DNA from 2 places in the Ferrimonas lipolytica genome. Region 1 is predicted to be linked to the other one. Evidence: predicted binding sites of a transcription regulator. Region 1 holds the regulator's gene; the other holds the start of a gene.
The links. Region 1 encodes ArgR, which controls arginine synthesis, uptake and breakdown. Its sites were predicted from a motif close to ANTGAATANNTATTCANT; they were not measured.

Region 1 (8,436 bases):
CTGAAACGCTCGGGCAATGCCTTGGCTATCACTAGCATCGCCCAACACTAAGCTACTCACGAATAACCAATACCGACAACAGCATCATCATGCCGATTGCTGCGCCAGAAATTAGCAGTTCCCCCCTGACTTATACCCTCGCCTGCCAACCCCAGTAGCAGACCTAAGTGCATATCAACACCAAGTCCAGCGTTTCATAGGCTCCAATTGAATTGGCATACAGTTGACGATATCGCAGTGGCGAAGAATGTGATTGGCTCGGCGCATTGGCAACATCAAAGCATAAAAAAACCGACGCATCAGCGTCGGTTTGTTAGCACTAGCAAAGAGCATTATTACTTAACGAACTCTTCACCAATGTGAATATCACCCTTAAGAGTCTCGAGCATGCCGGTCAGTGCATCTTGCTCGAAAGCACTGAGGCCACCGTACGGCAAAATGGCTTTAACACCCGCGGTACCAAGTTCAATCGGCTGAGCAAAGAAACGAGCGTGTTCACCTGCGCCTTCAACGTAAGCGCACTCAATTACGCCCTGCTCACCTTGTAAACCTCGAACAACCGCTAAACCAAAGCGACAAGCCGCTTGCGCCATCGACAATGTGGCAGAACCGCCACCGGCTTTAGCTTCTACTACTTCTGTTCCGGCGTTCTGGATACGGTGAGTCAGGCTGGCAATTTCCTCAGCGCTAAACTCAACGCCCTTAACTTGGGACAGCAGTGGCAAGATAGTCACACCGCTATGGCCACCAATTACATTTAGCTTAACATCTGCAACGTTCAAGCCTTTTGCTTCAGCAATAAAGGTTTCACTGCGGATCACATCCAACGTGGTTACGCCGAACAATTTATTCTTGTCGTAAACACCCGCTTCTTTTAGCACTTCAGCAGCAATCGCCACTGTAGTGTTTACTGGATTGGTGATAATGCCGATACACGCTGTTGGAGCTACTGCAGCGACCTTAGCGGTTAGGTTCCGAATAATACCGGCATTAATATTGAACAGATCAGAACGGTCCATACCTGGCTTACGGGCAACACCCGCTGAGATCAGTACTACGTCAGCTCCCTCAAGCGCTGGGCTTGGGTCTTCGCCGGCAAAGCCGGTTGCTTCCACATCGGTAGGTATGTGGCTAATGTCTTTTGCTACGCCCGGGGTTACTGGCGCAATGTCATACAATGCCAATTTACTGCCAGCAGGCAGGTTCAGTTTCAACAACAGGGCTAAGGCCTGACCAATGCCACCTGCGGCACCCAATACTGCAACTTTCATCGTTGTCTCCATCTTTCCATGAAAATGTGATAGACATCACTCTATTGGCGCCCACAATACCCAAAGGTAAGACGTTTCGCAATGACTGGTATCAATACTGTCAATGGCAGCAAAAATGGCTGTAGATAATACGTAATGATGAATTTTTATGCCGTATATATGAATCACTCTTGCTTTATAAGCACTATTTATGCAACCTAACCCTCCTTAAAAGCTAACTTTGTTGTATTAAAGCACTTATGAAGACAGGCCATCAGCAAGACGAACTAGTACGAGTATTCAAATCGATCTTGAAAGAGGAGCGATTTGGCTCACAAGGCGAGATCGTTACCGCACTGCAAGGGGAAGGGTTCAGCAATATTAACCAGTCCAAGGTATCGCGGATGCTTAGCAAGTTTGGGGCAGTACGCACTCGTAACGCTAAGCAAGAGATGGTGTACTGCTTACCTGCAGAGCTTGGGGTACCAACGGCGAATGCACAGCTTCGTAATCTAGTATTAGATGTTGATCATAACGGCAGCATGATCGTCGTTCACGCTAGTCCAGGCGCCGCCCAATTGATTGCTCGTCTGTTGGACTCCATGGGTAAAGCTGAGGGGATTTTAGGCACCATCGCAGGCGACGATACCATCTTCATCGCTCCAACCAGCCACGCTCAATTAGAGCCAACCTTAGCGATGATCAAAGAACTGTTCAATTACGTCGATTAGCCTCTACCAGTTAAGTCGCTAGATACAAAAACGCCTAACGATTAAGTCAGGCGTTTTTTGTGGCAGCTTATAGATTCGCAGCTTGCTCTAAAAAGTCGAGCGACGGTGCAAAAAATGAAGCCCCCGTTACCGCTTGTGTATAGTTCAGCAAGTGATCGTGGTGGCCGTGGCCATCACCGACAACCATCGAATGCAACTGCTTCTCAAAGTGTACCGGGGTATAACAACAGCTGATAAAGAACAGTCCCTGCTCCTTCATATCACCGTAAGGCATGCTTTGACGTAAAATCTCCATGCCTTTGCCGTGTTCATCTTTAAGATTGGTACGCTTAATATGACAGTAAGCAGGCTTGGCTGCTGATGGATACTCAACGTTATCAACCTTGGTGCGACCGATGGTATCTTCTTGAGTCTTTATCGATTGTTGTTGCCACTGCGCCATATTGTGTACGTAACGCTGGGTATGAACGTAACTACCACCAGCAAACTCACCTTCGGCGACTAAGGCAACCTCACGCCGATGGCTGCCTGTAGGGTTTTCAGTGCCATCAACAAAACCGGTAAAGTCACGGTTATCAAGGTAACGGAAACTACGCACCTCCTCGACCAATTCAGCAAAGCCAACCAAACGACGACACACTTCTTGCGCCACGACATGGTTAAAGTCGAGGCGGTCGCTGCGCAGGTGGATAAACAGATCAACCGGCTGGCTTGGAGTGTGCCGATCTTCAGCTGAATATTGTGGGAACGGATTAAGCAATGGCGGACGCTGGTTTGGGTACAAGGTATCCCAATAGTTAGCACCAACGGCAACAAAACCATTAAAGGCACAATCAGCATTGCGATCAGCAGAGCTTTGCAGCCATGACGCTAATCCAGCTAATACTCCTGGCAATGCCAACTCAGCTCCTTCGTAGGCATTAAACATCATATATAACCCATGCAGATTACCCTCTGCACAGATCCCACCCTGCTCTCTCGGCATTGTCTTATCCTTCAAAATTCAACTGGCAATAGTTTGCTCACTGAGCCGCAATCAAGCAAGTAGGATAACGCTAAAACCAACATCAATTACAATAAAATCAACGCGTGAGGTAAAGCAGACACTGCAACCTTAGCTCCTTGAGCTAGATCTAACCGTTCCGAACGCACTGCTAGGCTAATCGGACCTACCTCAACCTGATAATCGCAATAGGTACCGCTGAAGTTACGCGCGGTAACAATGCCGCTGCCATCATCATCGGCTACTAGGTTAAGTTGCTGTGGTCTCAACAGTAGCTTCCCTTGGTGGGCAGGCGGGTATGAAAGCGGGTTTAAGCTTTTGATCGAACCAAGCGGAGTTTCAACCTCATCGACGGCACTGACCACCGCATCAAGATAATTCCCTCCACCAAGAAAATCGGCAACAAAACGGCTCGCGGGAAATCGGTAAAGCTGTTCCGCTTGCCCCTGTTGCACCACTTGACCTTGATGCATCAAGGCCAACTTATCCGCAAAGGCAAACGCTTCCTCTTTAGCATGAGTAACGAAAACGGCACTCACTTTTTGCGACTGCAAGATCTGGCGAATTTCTCGCATCATCTCAGTGCGAACCTGTGAATCAATATTGGAAAATGGTTCATCTAATAAAAGTAACTTAGGTCGATAAGCTAGCGCCCGAGCAATAGCGACCCGTTGTTGCTGCCCACCGGAGAGTTGATGAATATAACGTTTCCCTAACCCCTCAAGCCGCACCAGTTCGAGCATCTCATTGACCCGTTCACGTTTGCACGCACTGGTCATGCCTTGCAAACCAAAACTGATATTGTCAGCCACCGTTAAATGAGGAAACAGAGCATAATCCTGAAAGATAATACCAACGTTACGCTGCTCAGGTGGGAGCTGTTTACCGGCCGCAGTTAAGCACCGTTGCTGCAGCCAGATCTCCCCTTGCACATCGGCCTGTAAACCGGCGATTGCCCGCAGCAGTGTAGTTTTGCCGCACCCACTTGGGCCAAGCAAAGCCAGAATCTCATTATCTTTAACGGTTAGGTTGATGCCATCTAGTACCGTTTTATCGTCGTAGTTACAGCGGAGCTGTTTCAGTTCGAGCGTCGTTGTCATTGTGACTGTTCCAAACTTCGATTCAGTAACCATACCGGCAGCAGTCCAGCGGCGACAATCACTAACGCAGGTAAGGCACCGAGTTCCAACGCTTCATCAGAAACAAATTGATAGACGTAGGTCGCTAGGGTTTCAAAGCCTATCGGTTTCAGTAGTAGTGCTGCTGGTAACTCCTTCATCGACTCCATAAATACAATAACCGCTCCGGTCAGCAGCCCCCGCCGTAGTAAAGGCAGATGGATACGGCGTAAGATCTGCGGCGATTGACACCCCATAGTGGCTGCCGCCATATCCAAATTTGGGTTTATCCGCTTATAGCTTGATTCAACACTGCCCAAGGCCACCGCTAAGAAACGAACAGTGTAACCAAACAACAGCGCCAGCATCGAACCTGATAACACCAGTCCCGGTAATGGTTGTTCCAGCCATTGAGCAACATCATTAATACGGTAATCCAGCCACGTTAGCGGGATCAACACGCCAATGGCTAATACGGTACCCGGCAATGCATAACCAAAACCCGCTATCTGACTTGGCCAGTTAGCCACACCGGTGCGTGCAAGGAATTGCAATAACAATGCGACCGTAATAGACAGCAGGGCCACCAGCACGGCAACCAGTAAACTGTTACCGCTAAACTGCCAAAACTTATCTAGCTCGCTCCAATCCAAGTAGGCGATAGCGTAATTCAGCAAAATGGCAGCTGGCAATACAAAGGCCAATAACAGCATCGTGACGCAATAGCCGCAAGCCAACCAAGCCCGCCAACCACCAAGTGTATAGGGATGAAACGATTGCTGATTATCGCCACGTTGAAACAGCTTTTGTTGTGCTCGGCCTCTGCGCTCAACCGCAATCAACAACATCACCCCGAGCAACATCAAACAAGATAATCTCGCCGCTGCACTAATGCTGCCGTAGCCTAGCCAAACATCGTAAACCGCTGTGGTGAGGGTGTTCACGGCAAAGTAATTTACAGTGGCAAAGTCAGCCATGGTTTCCATGCCCACCAACGCCACACCAACCACAATCGCTGGGCGGGCAAGCGGTAAACTAACCCGAAAGAAACTCCTCCACGGACTACACCCTAAGGTACGACTGGCTTGCACCAAATTGCCCGCCTGCTCCAAAAAAGCAGTGCGAGCTAACATAAACACATATGGGAACAACACCAAGGCCAGCATGATAGCAGCGCCACCAAGAGTGCGGACTTCGGGAAAGTAGTAATCACTGGGGCTGTGCCAGCCAAACCAGTTACGCAGCGCCTTTTGCACGGGGCCTGCATAGTCAAGTAGGTCGGTATAAACGTAAGCGACTAAATACGCTGGCATCGCTAAGGGTAACAACAGCGCCCATTGCAGCTGCCGTTGCAGTGGGAAACGGCACATGGCCACTAACCACGCCGCAGGAACACCAATAACAGCACTGCCTAACGCCACCATTAGAACCAGCAAAGTGGTGTTTATTATGTAATCCCCTAACACCGACGAGGCCAGATCGGTAAACACCTCACTGGCTGGCATCATTCCCTGTTGCAGTAGCGCCCCAACAGGCGCTAACAGCAACAAGGTAATCATCATTCCGCCATACAACCAGCGACGATTGAGGGAATGGTTCATCGGTTATAGATCAAACTTCACTTTATCAAGCAGCTTAACCGCATCCTGATGGTATTCAGCTAAACGGTGAACCGGCAAGTCATCAGATTTGAAGCTGCCCCAGCTCGATACCAGCTCAGAAGGCTTAACCATGGGATTCACTGGATATTCCATATTTGCTTCCGCATACATCTGCTGTGCTATTGGTGCTGATAAGAATTCAAGCAATTTGATTGCTGCTTCAGGATGCTTTGAGTACTTAGTTAGCGCAGCACCAGAAACGTTTACGTGTGCACCACGATCAGCTTGGTTAGGGAAGTTAATCTCCACTTGGTCAGCAAAGGGACGCTGTTTCTCATCGCTCAGCATCTTTCCGAAGTAGTAGCTGTTGCCAATGGCGTAGTCACAAACCCCTTCAGCTATTGCCTTAATTTGAGCACGATCATTACCCTGTGGCTTGCGTGCAAGATTAGCCTTAACGCCTTGCAGCCATTCAATGGTCTTGGTTTCACCGTGGTGAGCAATCATCGACGATACTAAGGCAATGTTATAAGCGTTCTTACCGGAGCGAGTACAAATCTTGCCTTTAAACTCAGGCTTTGCGAGATCTTCGTAGCTTAAGTTGGCTTTACCAACTCGCTCTTTAGAGCTGTAAACATTGCGCACGCGTACAGTCAAAGCAAACCAATTGTTGGATGGGTCCCGGTATTGCGCGGGTAAGTTTTTCGTCAAGATTTCACTCTCTACCGGCTGGACTAAGTCCATCGCGACCAGGTTAGCTAAGCGAGAGATATCAGTGGTCAACATTACATCGGCGGGGGTTAGTCTACCTTCACGCTTAAGGCGTTCATCTAACCCCTTTTTAGCAAACACTACCTCGGTTTCAATGCCCGTTTCAGCAGTGAACTTTTCCAACATAGGTGCAATTAAAAAAGGCTGACGGTAAGAATAGATGGTAACGGTTTCAGCAGCTTGAGCTGTAACGCTGAGCAGCAACGCAACTAAAGCAAAAATCTGACGCATGTAAACTCCAAGTGCAAATGTTAATAATTATCCTTAACAATAGTATCCGCAATGTAACATAGACTCAAATTACCTAGAACAACACTCGGGTATTGTTGCAAAAAACGACACCCGAAGGTGCCGTATTGAGTAATGTGATTGGTTACAATGCGGCTTCAAGCTCAGGTAACACATCAAATAGGTCGGCAACCAAACCATAGTCTGCCACTTGGAAGATGGGCGCTTCCTCATCTTTGTTAATAGCAACAATGATCTTTGAGTCCTTCATTCCAGCGAGGTGTTGAATGGCACCAGATATTCCCACTGCGATGTAAAGGTTAGGCGCGACGATCTTGCCCGTTTGACCAACCTGCATGTCATTAGGTACAAAACCGGCATCGACAGCAGCGCGCGAGGCACCAACTGCGGCCCCCAACTTATCGGCAATACCATCAAGCAGGGCAAAATTGTCGCCATTGCCCATACCTCGACCACCAGAGATAATCACCTCAGCAGCGGTCAACTCTGGACGGTCTGATTCAGCCAGTTGCTCCGACACGTAATTTGAAATATCAGCGTTGTGCACTGCAGTTACCGCTTCAACCACGGCAGTGCCACCCGTTGCCGCCACTGCGTCGAAACCGGTACCGCGAACGGTAATCACCTTGATCGCATCGGCAGATTGGACCGTAGCAATGGCGTTGCCGGCATAGATAGGACGAGTGAAGGTGTCAACGCTCTCAACCGAAATGATATCGGAGATCTGATTCACATCCAGTAAGGCGGCAACTCGTGGCAGCAGGTTTTTACCGATGGAGGTAGCTGGAGCCAAGATATGTTGATAGTCCTTACCTAGCTCAGCCACCAACAAAGATACATTTTCAGCCAGTTGATGTTGGTAGCTACCGTTATCAGCAATTAATACCTTACTTACTCCAACCGCTTGCGCCGCCTGCTCAGCCGCTGGTTGGCAGCCTACTCCGGCCACCAAAACGGTGATGTCGTTGCCAATGGCTTGCGCCGCAGCAATAGTATTCAAGGTTGCGGGCTTTAGCTCAGTATTGTCATGTTCAGCAATAACCAGTGTGGTCATAATTCAATTCCTTCTGATTGGGGCAGCTTAAAGCACTTTGGCTTCAGATTTCAGTTTCTCTACCAGCTCGGCAACCGAGCTTACCTTGACACCAGCACTTCGTACCGGCGGCGTATCAACGCGCAAGGTAGTGATGTTGTGAGAGACTTCCACACCCAGATCAGCAGGGGTTACAACCGCAAGCGGCTTTCTTTTAGCCTTCATGATGTTTGGTAGCGACGCGTAACGCGGCTCGTTCAAGCGTAGATCTGTGGTCACCACTGCTGGCAGTTTCAATGCCAGCGTTTGCATACCGCCATCAATCTCACGGGTTACCGTGGCTTGACCATCAGCAACCTGCAATTCAGATGCAAAGGTCGCTTGTGCCATTCCAGCCAGTGCAGCTAGCATCTGTCCTGTCTGGTTATTATCTGAATCGATCGCCTGCTTACCCAACAACACCAACCCTGGTTGTTCTTGTTCAACAACTTTGTTTAATAACTTGGCAATCGACAGCGGATCTGGCGCTTCACTCACATCAACTTGGATTGCGCGATCGGCTCCCAAAGCTAACGCGGTACGTAATTGCTCTTGGCAGGATTTGTCGCCGATGGATACCACCACAATTTCGTCTGCTGCACCTTTCTCTTTCAGGCGCACTGCTTCTTCTACAGCGATCT
Region 2 (8,436 bases), 820 kb from region 1:
GTAGTTTGACTGGGGCGGTCTCCTCCCAAAGAGTAACGGAGGAGCACGAAGGTTGGCTAATCACGGTTGGACATCGTGAGGTTAGTGCAAAGGCAGAAGCCAGCTTAACTGCGAGACAGACACGTCGAGCAGGTACGAAAGTAGGTCTTAGTGATCCGGTGGTTCTGAATGGAAGGGCCATCGCTCAACGGATAAAAGGTACTCCGGGGATAACAGGCTGATACCGCCCAAGAGTTCATATCGACGGCGGTGTTTGGCACCTCGATGTCGGCTCATCACATCCTGGGGCTGAAGTCGGTCCCAAGGGTATGGCTGTTCGCCATTTAAAGTGGTACGCGAGCTGGGTTCAGAACGTCGTGAGACAGTTCGGTCCCTATCTGCCGTGGGCGTTTGAGAATTGAGAGGGGCTGCTCCTAGTACGAGAGGACCGGAGTGGACGAACCTCTGGTGTTCCGGTTGTATCGCCAGATGCATTGCCGGGTAGCTAAGTTCGGAATCGATAACCGCTGAAAGCATCTAAGCGGGAAGCGAGCCTCGAGATGAGTTCTCACTGGAACTATAAGTTCCCTAAAGGGCCGTCGAAGACTACGACGTTGATAGGCAGGGTGTGTAAGCGTTGTGAGGCGTTGAGCTAACCTGTACTAATGACCCGTGAGGCTTAACCATACAACACCCAAGTGGTTTTGCGGATATCGCAGAGCTTGTGAGATTGTAGAGAAAGTCAGCTTACCAAATTTACGTTTTTTGTCTGATGACAATAGCGCTGTGGCCCCACCTGATCCCATGCCGAACTCAGTAGTGAAACGCAGTTGCGCCGATGGTAGTGTGGGAGTTCCCATGTGAGAGTAGGTCATCGTCAGACACTTATTTAGAGAAAGCCCGTTCCGAAAGGAACGGGCTTTTTCGTATCTGCGCCAAAATAATTGAGGCTGCCACGACATGAGGCAGGCTGCAGTTAGCTCAAAGCCCGCCCCGAAAGGAGCGGGCTTTTGTCATTTATATAGTGGAAAAAGTTGAGCAGAAGTAACCGCTTTGCTGCGCCAACACGTATGCTAGTCCAAGTTGAACATAATGAAGACAGGGAAAGGCATGCATATAGAAATGATTTGCACCGGCGAAGAGGTGTTATCAGGGCAGATCGTTGATACTAATGCGGCATGGGTCGCTCAACGTTTGCTTGATACTGGGCTTGAGTTTCATTCGAGGATCACGGTAGGTGACCGTATGGATGATCTGGTCGCTGCTTTTTCGAACCGCGCAGGGCGTGCTGATGTGGTGTTAGTCAATGGTGGTCTAGGCCCCACCATTGATGATCTATCTAGTGAGGCTATGGCCATAGCAATGGGAGCTGAATTAGTTCTGCATCAAGGCTGGCTTAAGACCATGACCGATTGGTTCGAGAAAAATGGTCGAGTAATGCCAGACAGTAATATTAAACAGGCGATGCTGCCTGCCGGTGCAGTGATGATTGATAATCCTGTTGGTACGGCATGTGGGTTTCGTGTGCTGTGGCAAGGCACGTGGTTTGTGTTTACACCGGGTGTGCCATCGGAGCTTAAAAAGATGGTTGATGATGAAATTTTGCCGTGGCTAGTGCGAGATTTTTCTATCACATCGCCTTCGCAGTTATACCGCCTACTTACTACCGGACGGGGTGAATCAGCGCTTGCTGAACAGCTTGGGCAAGTGGCTTTGCCAGATGGCGTCGATCTTGGCTATCGCGCCTCGTTGCCGTATATCGAGATTAAGTTGATGCGTCGCGGTGAGATCAGCGAGGAACGCTGGCTCAAACTTATTGATGATATTCGTGTGGCGTTAGGCGACTCATGGTTAGGGGACAATGTTTATAACGTTGCTGAGGCATGCCATCAGCTATTACTCGAACAAGGTAAGACAGTTGTAACCGCAGAGTCCTGTACCGGTGGTATGGTAGCGAGCAACCTTGTTGATATCGCTGGTAGCTCGGCTTACTTACTTGGCGGTTGGGTTACTTATAGCAATCAGGCTAAGCAGCAAGAGCTTGGTGTTGGCGCTAATACCTTGGCAGAGTATGGGGCTGTTTCGATGCAGGTTGCGGTAGAGATGGCTCAGGGAGCGCTGCAGAAGCTTGATAGTGACATAGCTATTAGCATTACCGGCATTGCTGGGCCAGATGGTGGCACTGAGGATAAACCGGTAGGCACGGTAGCATTTGCTCTAGCGCACCGGGGTGGCTATGTTGCGCAAATACTTCGGGTAGGTACCAAGCGCCATGGACGTGACGGGATCCGTAAGTTATCGGCAACGGTGGCGCTGGATATGATCAGGCGCCACCTTCGCGATGAGCCGTTACTTGCCGATTACGGTTTCTTTAAGCGGATTGATAGCAATCAGGGCTGAAGTACAAACTCAAGTTTACCGGGTGATACCTTTAGTTCACGACCAAACTTGCCAATGAGTTCTTGGCGCCAATCGGTGTTATCCAAGCTGTAGATTGGTTGGTTTTGTAAGATTGCGCCCACCCACTCTCCGGTTTGCATTCCGATAGGTTTGAGGATGCTCTCGACCTGACTTGGGCTTGCTGAGATATCAGCAAGCTCTACATCCTTTAGGTAGATAGCTTGCTCAACTGGGTCGTAATAAGGCCGCGCTTTGAAGCTAAGGCTGATCCCAGCCCGCAATGGGATAATGGGGGTATTGAGTTTGAGCCGTGCGCTACTGGTAACTGACACAGTATCGGCTTCGTCACCGATATTAACCTCAGTATCACCGAGTACCAGATCAACCCCGAGATCCTTATTACCCTCGCTGACATGCTGCTGGCGAAGCTGTTTATTTAGGTAACCTTCCAGTTCGCCTTCAGTAATGCTGTAACTGGTTGAACATGCTGCCAGCAAGGCACTGGCAGCAATGAGTAGTGCTCTGGTTCGTTTCATCATTATCCCGTATTACGCAATCCAGCGGCAATACCTGCCATGGTTAGCATTAATGCCTGGCGTAAGTGTTCACTATCCTGTTCTTTCCGAACTCGTAACAAAAGTTCTGCCTGTAGGAAGTTTAGTGGATCGATGTAGGGGTGACGCAGTGCAACTGACTCTTTGTTCCATGGTGTCGAGTCCATTAATCCTTGTGCTTGGGTTATATCCAATACGCACTCTATGCCTAATTGCAGCCGTTCCCGTAGTTTTTCACCGAGGTGATGTAAGTCCTCGCTAACCAGCAACTGTTCATAGTAACGGGCTAGGTTTGGTTCTGCCTTGGCGTATACCATCTCGAGCATCGATAAACGTGTGCGGAATAGTGGCCACTGGTTGAACATCTCACGTAAGGTGTCGCGATGTCCCTGTTCAAGCAAGACGGTTAACCCTTCCCCTGCACCTAACCAAGCCGGGAGGTTGAGGCGGTTTTGGGTCCACGCAAAGATCCACGGTATCGCGCGCAGGGACTCAACACCACCATCGGCTTTACGTTTGGCTGGCCGGCTTCCCAGTGGCAGTGCCGATAGCTCTTGTTCAGGTGTCGCGGCGCGGAAGTAAGGCACAAAGTCCGGTTCTTGCCATACCATCTGACGATATGCCGCAACGGAGTGAGCGGCGATCTCGTCCATCATCGTACGCCACTCGGCTTTGGGTACCGGCGGTGGTAGCAATGTAGCTTCTAGTACTGCAGAGGTGTACAGAGCCAGACTTTGTACCGCTACCTTTGGCACGCCAAATTTGAAGCGGATCATTTCGCCCTGTTCGGTTACCCGGAGGCGACTGTCTACTGAGCCCGGTGGTTGCGATAAGATTGCTTCGTGTGCTGGGCCGCCACCTCGACCTATGCTGCCGCCGCGGCCATGGAATAGCGTCAAGGCGATATCAGCTTGTTGAGCCACTTCAACCAAGGCCTCTTGAGCACGGTATTGAGCCCATGATGCCGCCATTACTCCCGCATCTTTGGCTGAGTCAGAATAGCCAATCATCACCTGTTGACGGCCGCGGCAATAACCGCGGTACCAATCGATGCTAAACAGTTTCGCCATTGCGTCACGGGCGTTATCAAGATCGCTTAGGGTTTCGAACAATGGCACGATGCCGATTGGGAAGGTGCAATGACACTCTCTGAGCAACAGTGCCACCGCCAGTACATCGGACGGGGTGGTTGCCATGGAGATAACGTAGGAACCAAGTGCTTCTTCACTCTGTTCGGCAATCATCTTGCAGGTATCAATTACTTCTTGTGCGTCCGCGCTGGCATTCCAGTTGTGTGGGAAGAGTGGGCGCTTACATGATAGCTCCCGCAGCAAGAAACTCTGTTTCTCCTCCTCTTGCCAGTGGTTGTAATCACCTAGGCCGAGGTAACGAGTCACTTCGGCTAGCGTATCGGCGTGACGATCAGAGCTTTGACGAATGTCGACTTTAACTAGGGTACAGCCAAAGCTGTGGACGCGACGGACGGTATCCAACAGTAGGCCGTTAGCAATTAGGTGCATGCCACAATCATTGAGACTGTTGTATGCCAACAGTAGTGGCTCAAGCAAATCGCTCTTGGTCCAGATCAGTGCACTTTGATGGATCTCTGGATTGTGTCCGTCTACTCGTTGCTCAAGGTAGTTAATGGTCGCCTGGAGACGGCTGCGTAACTGACGCAGTAGTTCACGATAGGGTTCGCGACACTCGCCGGTTTGTACCAGCAGTGCTTGAGTCGCCTTAGACATCGACAACTCTCGGATAAGCTCATTGAGATCATCCATATAAAGGTTGGCCGCAGTAATACGGTTGCGCAGTAGTACCTCTTCAGTGATGCGAGCAGTAACGAATGGGTTGCCATCGCGATCGCCCCCCATCCAGCTCGAAAAGCGTACCGGCGCGATATGTGGGGGTAACTGTTGGCCGGTTTGCTGCTCTAGCTGCTCGCTGAATTGGCGCAAAAACTCTGGAATCGCATGCCACAGGCTCGCTTCTACGGTTGCCATACCCCATTGGGCTTCATTGACAGGCGTCGGTCGCTCATCACGCATCTCGTTAGTGTGCCAAATCTGCGCAACCAGCTGTCGGATCCGCAATTTGTTGCGAGCCACTTCTTGTTCGGTCAGCTGCGTGTTTTCTTGTTCACCTAGGCTGGCGATGAGCGACATGTATTTATTAATGAGCGTACGACGGGTGATCTCAGTCGGGTGGGCGGTGAGCACCAGATCAACTTCGAGCTTTTCTAGTTCCGAGATTAACTGTTCAGGCGCTAACTTTAACTTGCCGTTGAGGAGTCGGCCCAATAGCAGCTCGACCGGATCTGGTACGCAAACTAGTTCGTCGCAGTTACGGGAGACGGAGTGGAACTGCTCAGCGATGTTAGCCAGATTGAGGAACTGGTTGAATGCGCTAGCAAAAGGAATGAGTTCATCGTCGTGGAGGTCACCTAACATTTTAAGCAACTGGTCACGGGCGTGTTCATCACCATTACGCGAGGCTTTCGAAAGTTTACGAACAGTTTCGATACGATTTAGAAACTCACTGCCCAGTTCCGCTTCCATGGTATCACCAAGAATCGTACCCAATAAATGTACGTTAGAACGAAGCTGCGTATACATATCCGCCATCTTTTCCTCTTCCCTAAACTTGAGATTCAACTAACCGATACTGTGGCCTGAGCAACTTATGGTCAAGTCGTATCGGGTAAATAACCAAGATTAACTCGGCCCGCACATGTAATTTTGATACAGAAATGAAACTAAAAAACCTCGCCGATTGAAATATAACTATTCACAAGGCTTGCATGGATAGTCATTATCAAATAATCTGCACCTGTGTCTTTTGATGAACCAGATGTTGAATATGATTTTTATTTTATCTACTTCCAAACTGCGACGACGATAATCCCCGCCTTTCTTGCTTTGGGTCAATGGTTCAAAGCGATTCTTTCTCTACGTTTAATCTTCAAACCGAATTTTCCGCAAGGAGTACGACCATGGTTAAGGTCGCGGTAATTGGTGCATCTGGGTACACCGGCGCAGAATTGGCACGCCTGATTCAACTGCATCCCCAATTTGAGCTAACGCATTTGTATGTCTCCGCAGGGAGTGTTGATAAAGGTAAGCCGTTAGCGCAGCTTTATCCAAACCTGATTGGCACGGTTGACCTACCACTGTTGCCATTGGATGAAATGGCTCTGGCGCAGTTAGGTAACCAAACCGACGCGGTTTGCCTAGCACTGGATCACCTGATTAGCGCGGAGCTTGCACCCAAGTTATTAGCGCTAGGGTTGGTGGTTTTCGATCTCTCCGGTGGTCATCGTTTTGCTGACGCCAGTGTGTACTCAAACTTCTATGGTTTTGAGCATCCAGCACCAGAACTCCTTACCACTGCAGCCTACGGCTTGGCTGAATGGCAAGCAGAACGCATTAGCGCTGCCAATTTGATTGCGGTGGCTGGTTGTTATCCAACAGCATCGCTATCGGCTTTAAAGCCACTGAAACAGGCCGGATTAATTAGTGATGGCAGCCGTCCAGTGATTAATGCGGTTAGTGGTGTAACTGGTGCAGGACGTAAGGCAACTATTAACAACAGTTTTTGCCAAGTAAGCCTTACTCCCTATGGCGTGCTTGGGCATCGCCATCAGCCTGAAATTGAGTTGCAACTCGATCATGAAGTGGTGTTCACCCCTCATTTGGGGGCGTTCAAACGCGGCATTCTAGCCACTATTACTGTACAGGTGCCGAACGGCACAACAGCCGCTGATATCGACGCTGCATACAGCTGTTACAACGACAGCTCAGTAGTACAACTACTGCCAACTGGGCAGTGGCCGAAAATCGATGATGTAGCTAATACTCCCAACTGTTTGCTGAGCTGGAAACTGGATGCAGAGCGTGGCGTATTGGTTGTAGTTAGTGCAATAGATAACTTACTTAAGGGCGCGGCAAGCCAAGCGCTCCAGTGCATGAATATTCGCTTTGCTGTGGAGAGTGGGTTATGAAACCGATAATTATTAAGGTTGGCGGAGCATTGTTGGATTGTGATGTCGGCATCGAACGGTTGTTTACGACTCTAGTTGAACTTAAGCAGGCGGACTGGCAACCAGTCTTAGTGCATGGTGGTGGCTTGTTGGTGGATCAGCACTTAACTGCACATGGCTTCACCACCAGCAAACACCAAGGCTTGCGGGTTACACCTGCTGAGCAGATCCCCGTGGTTGCAGCAGCGCTCGCCGGCGGCGCAAACTCTACTTTGGTTGCAGCAGCTATCGCAGCAGGCTTAACGCCGGTAGGTCTATCGTTGGCTGACGGTGGCATGACTACTGCGGTACAAATGAATGAGGTGTTGGGCATGGTTGGTGAGGTTGAGCCTGCGAATGCAGCTTTACCTGAAAACTTACTTGCACTTGGGATGATGCCAATCATCTGTTCGATTGCGGTGAATAACAACGGGCAGCGCCTCAACGTCAATGCCGATCAGGCTGCTACCGCGTTGTGCCAATTGTTAAAGGCGCCATTAGTGTTGTTGTCAGACGTTTCTGGTGTGCTGGATGGTAAAGGCAAGTTGATACCGAACTTGGGCCCAGAGCTTGCGGCAACGCTAATTGAGCAAGGCATTATCGAAGGTGGTATGCAGGTTAAAGTTGATTCCGCCTTGGCAGCGGCTAAAGCCATTAATAACCGGGTATTGGTAGCCAGTTGGCGTTACCCAGAGCAATTAGCCGGATTGGTTCGAGGTGAACCGGTCGGCACTGTGGTTGAGGCATAAGGAGATGACCATGAACCATTTTTTAACCATTAATGATATCTCCCAAGCGCAGATCCTAGAGTTGATTGCGCTGGGAAAGCAGCTCAAAAAAGACTACCAGCCTCACAGTCAGGCATTGGCTGGCAAAAGCATCGTAACTCTGTTTGAAAAACCGAGCCTGCGTACTCGGGTTAGCTTTGATATTGGCATCAATAAATTGGGCGGTCACAGCCTTTATCTTGATCAACAAAATGGCGCGCTCGGTGAGCGTGAGTCGGTGAAAGATTTTGCCCTGAATCTGTCCCGTTGGTGTGATGGCATTGTGGCACGAGTCTTTAGCCACCGTAGCCTAGAGCAGTTAGCTGAGTATGCCACGGTACCGGTAGTGAACTCGTTGTCCGATCTGTACCACCCTTGCCAGGGCATGGCCGATTTTATGACCCTGTCTGAACATCACCATGATTTAAGCAAAGTTGCGCTGGGTTATGTCGGTGATGGCAACAATGTTACCCATTCATTAATGATTGCCGCTGCCAAATTGGGTGCGAAGATGGTGGTGGTTTGCCCTCCCGGTTGTTTCCCCGATGGCGCTGTCGTTCAGCAATGTCAACAACTAGCAAAGCAACACGGTGGAGAGCTGTTGTTGTCGAATGAGGTTAGTGCTCTTGAAGGAGTGGACTGCCTCTATGCCGATACTTGGGTATCGATGGGTGATGACACGCCGTTGGCACAAGTAAAACAGAAATTTATGCCTTAC

Region 2: a site for ArgR is predicted at 5,729-5,746, ahead of argC (N-acetyl-gamma-glutamyl-phosphate reductase). Genes of this name have one in related genera too.

The regions. Positions count from the first base shown of each region.
Region 1 covers NZ_CP051180.1:2,989,230-2,997,665, forward strand. Annotated here, with positions in the region: gene mdh (malate dehydrogenase) at 336-1,271, opposite strand; gene argR (transcriptional regulator ArgR) at 1,511-1,981, shown strand; gene HER31_RS13700 (Dyp-type peroxidase) at 2,049-2,966, opposite strand; gene HER31_RS13705 (ABC transporter ATP-binding protein) at 3,053-4,084, opposite strand; gene HER31_RS13710 (ABC transporter permease) at 4,081-5,703, opposite strand; gene HER31_RS13715 (Fe(3+) ABC transporter substrate-binding protein) at 5,707-6,705, opposite strand; gene HER31_RS13720 (electron transfer flavoprotein subunit alpha/FixB family protein) at 6,848-7,777, opposite strand; gene HER31_RS13725 (electron transfer flavoprotein subunit beta/FixA family protein) at 7,805-8,436, opposite strand, start outside.
Region 2 covers NZ_CP051180.1:3,807,203-3,815,638, forward strand. Annotated here, with positions in the region: rRNA gene HER31_RS17290 (23S ribosomal RNA) at 1-666, shown strand, start outside; rRNA gene rrf (5S ribosomal RNA) at 748-862, shown strand; gene HER31_RS17300 (CinA family nicotinamide mononucleotide deamidase-related protein) at 1,090-2,379, shown strand; gene HER31_RS17305 (YceB family lipoprotein) at 2,370-2,915, opposite strand; gene ppc (phosphoenolpyruvate carboxylase) at 2,918-5,557, opposite strand; gene argC (N-acetyl-gamma-glutamyl-phosphate reductase) at 5,926-6,933, shown strand; gene argB (acetylglutamate kinase) at 6,930-7,700, shown strand; gene HER31_RS17325 (ornithine carbamoyltransferase) at 7,711-8,436, shown strand, end outside.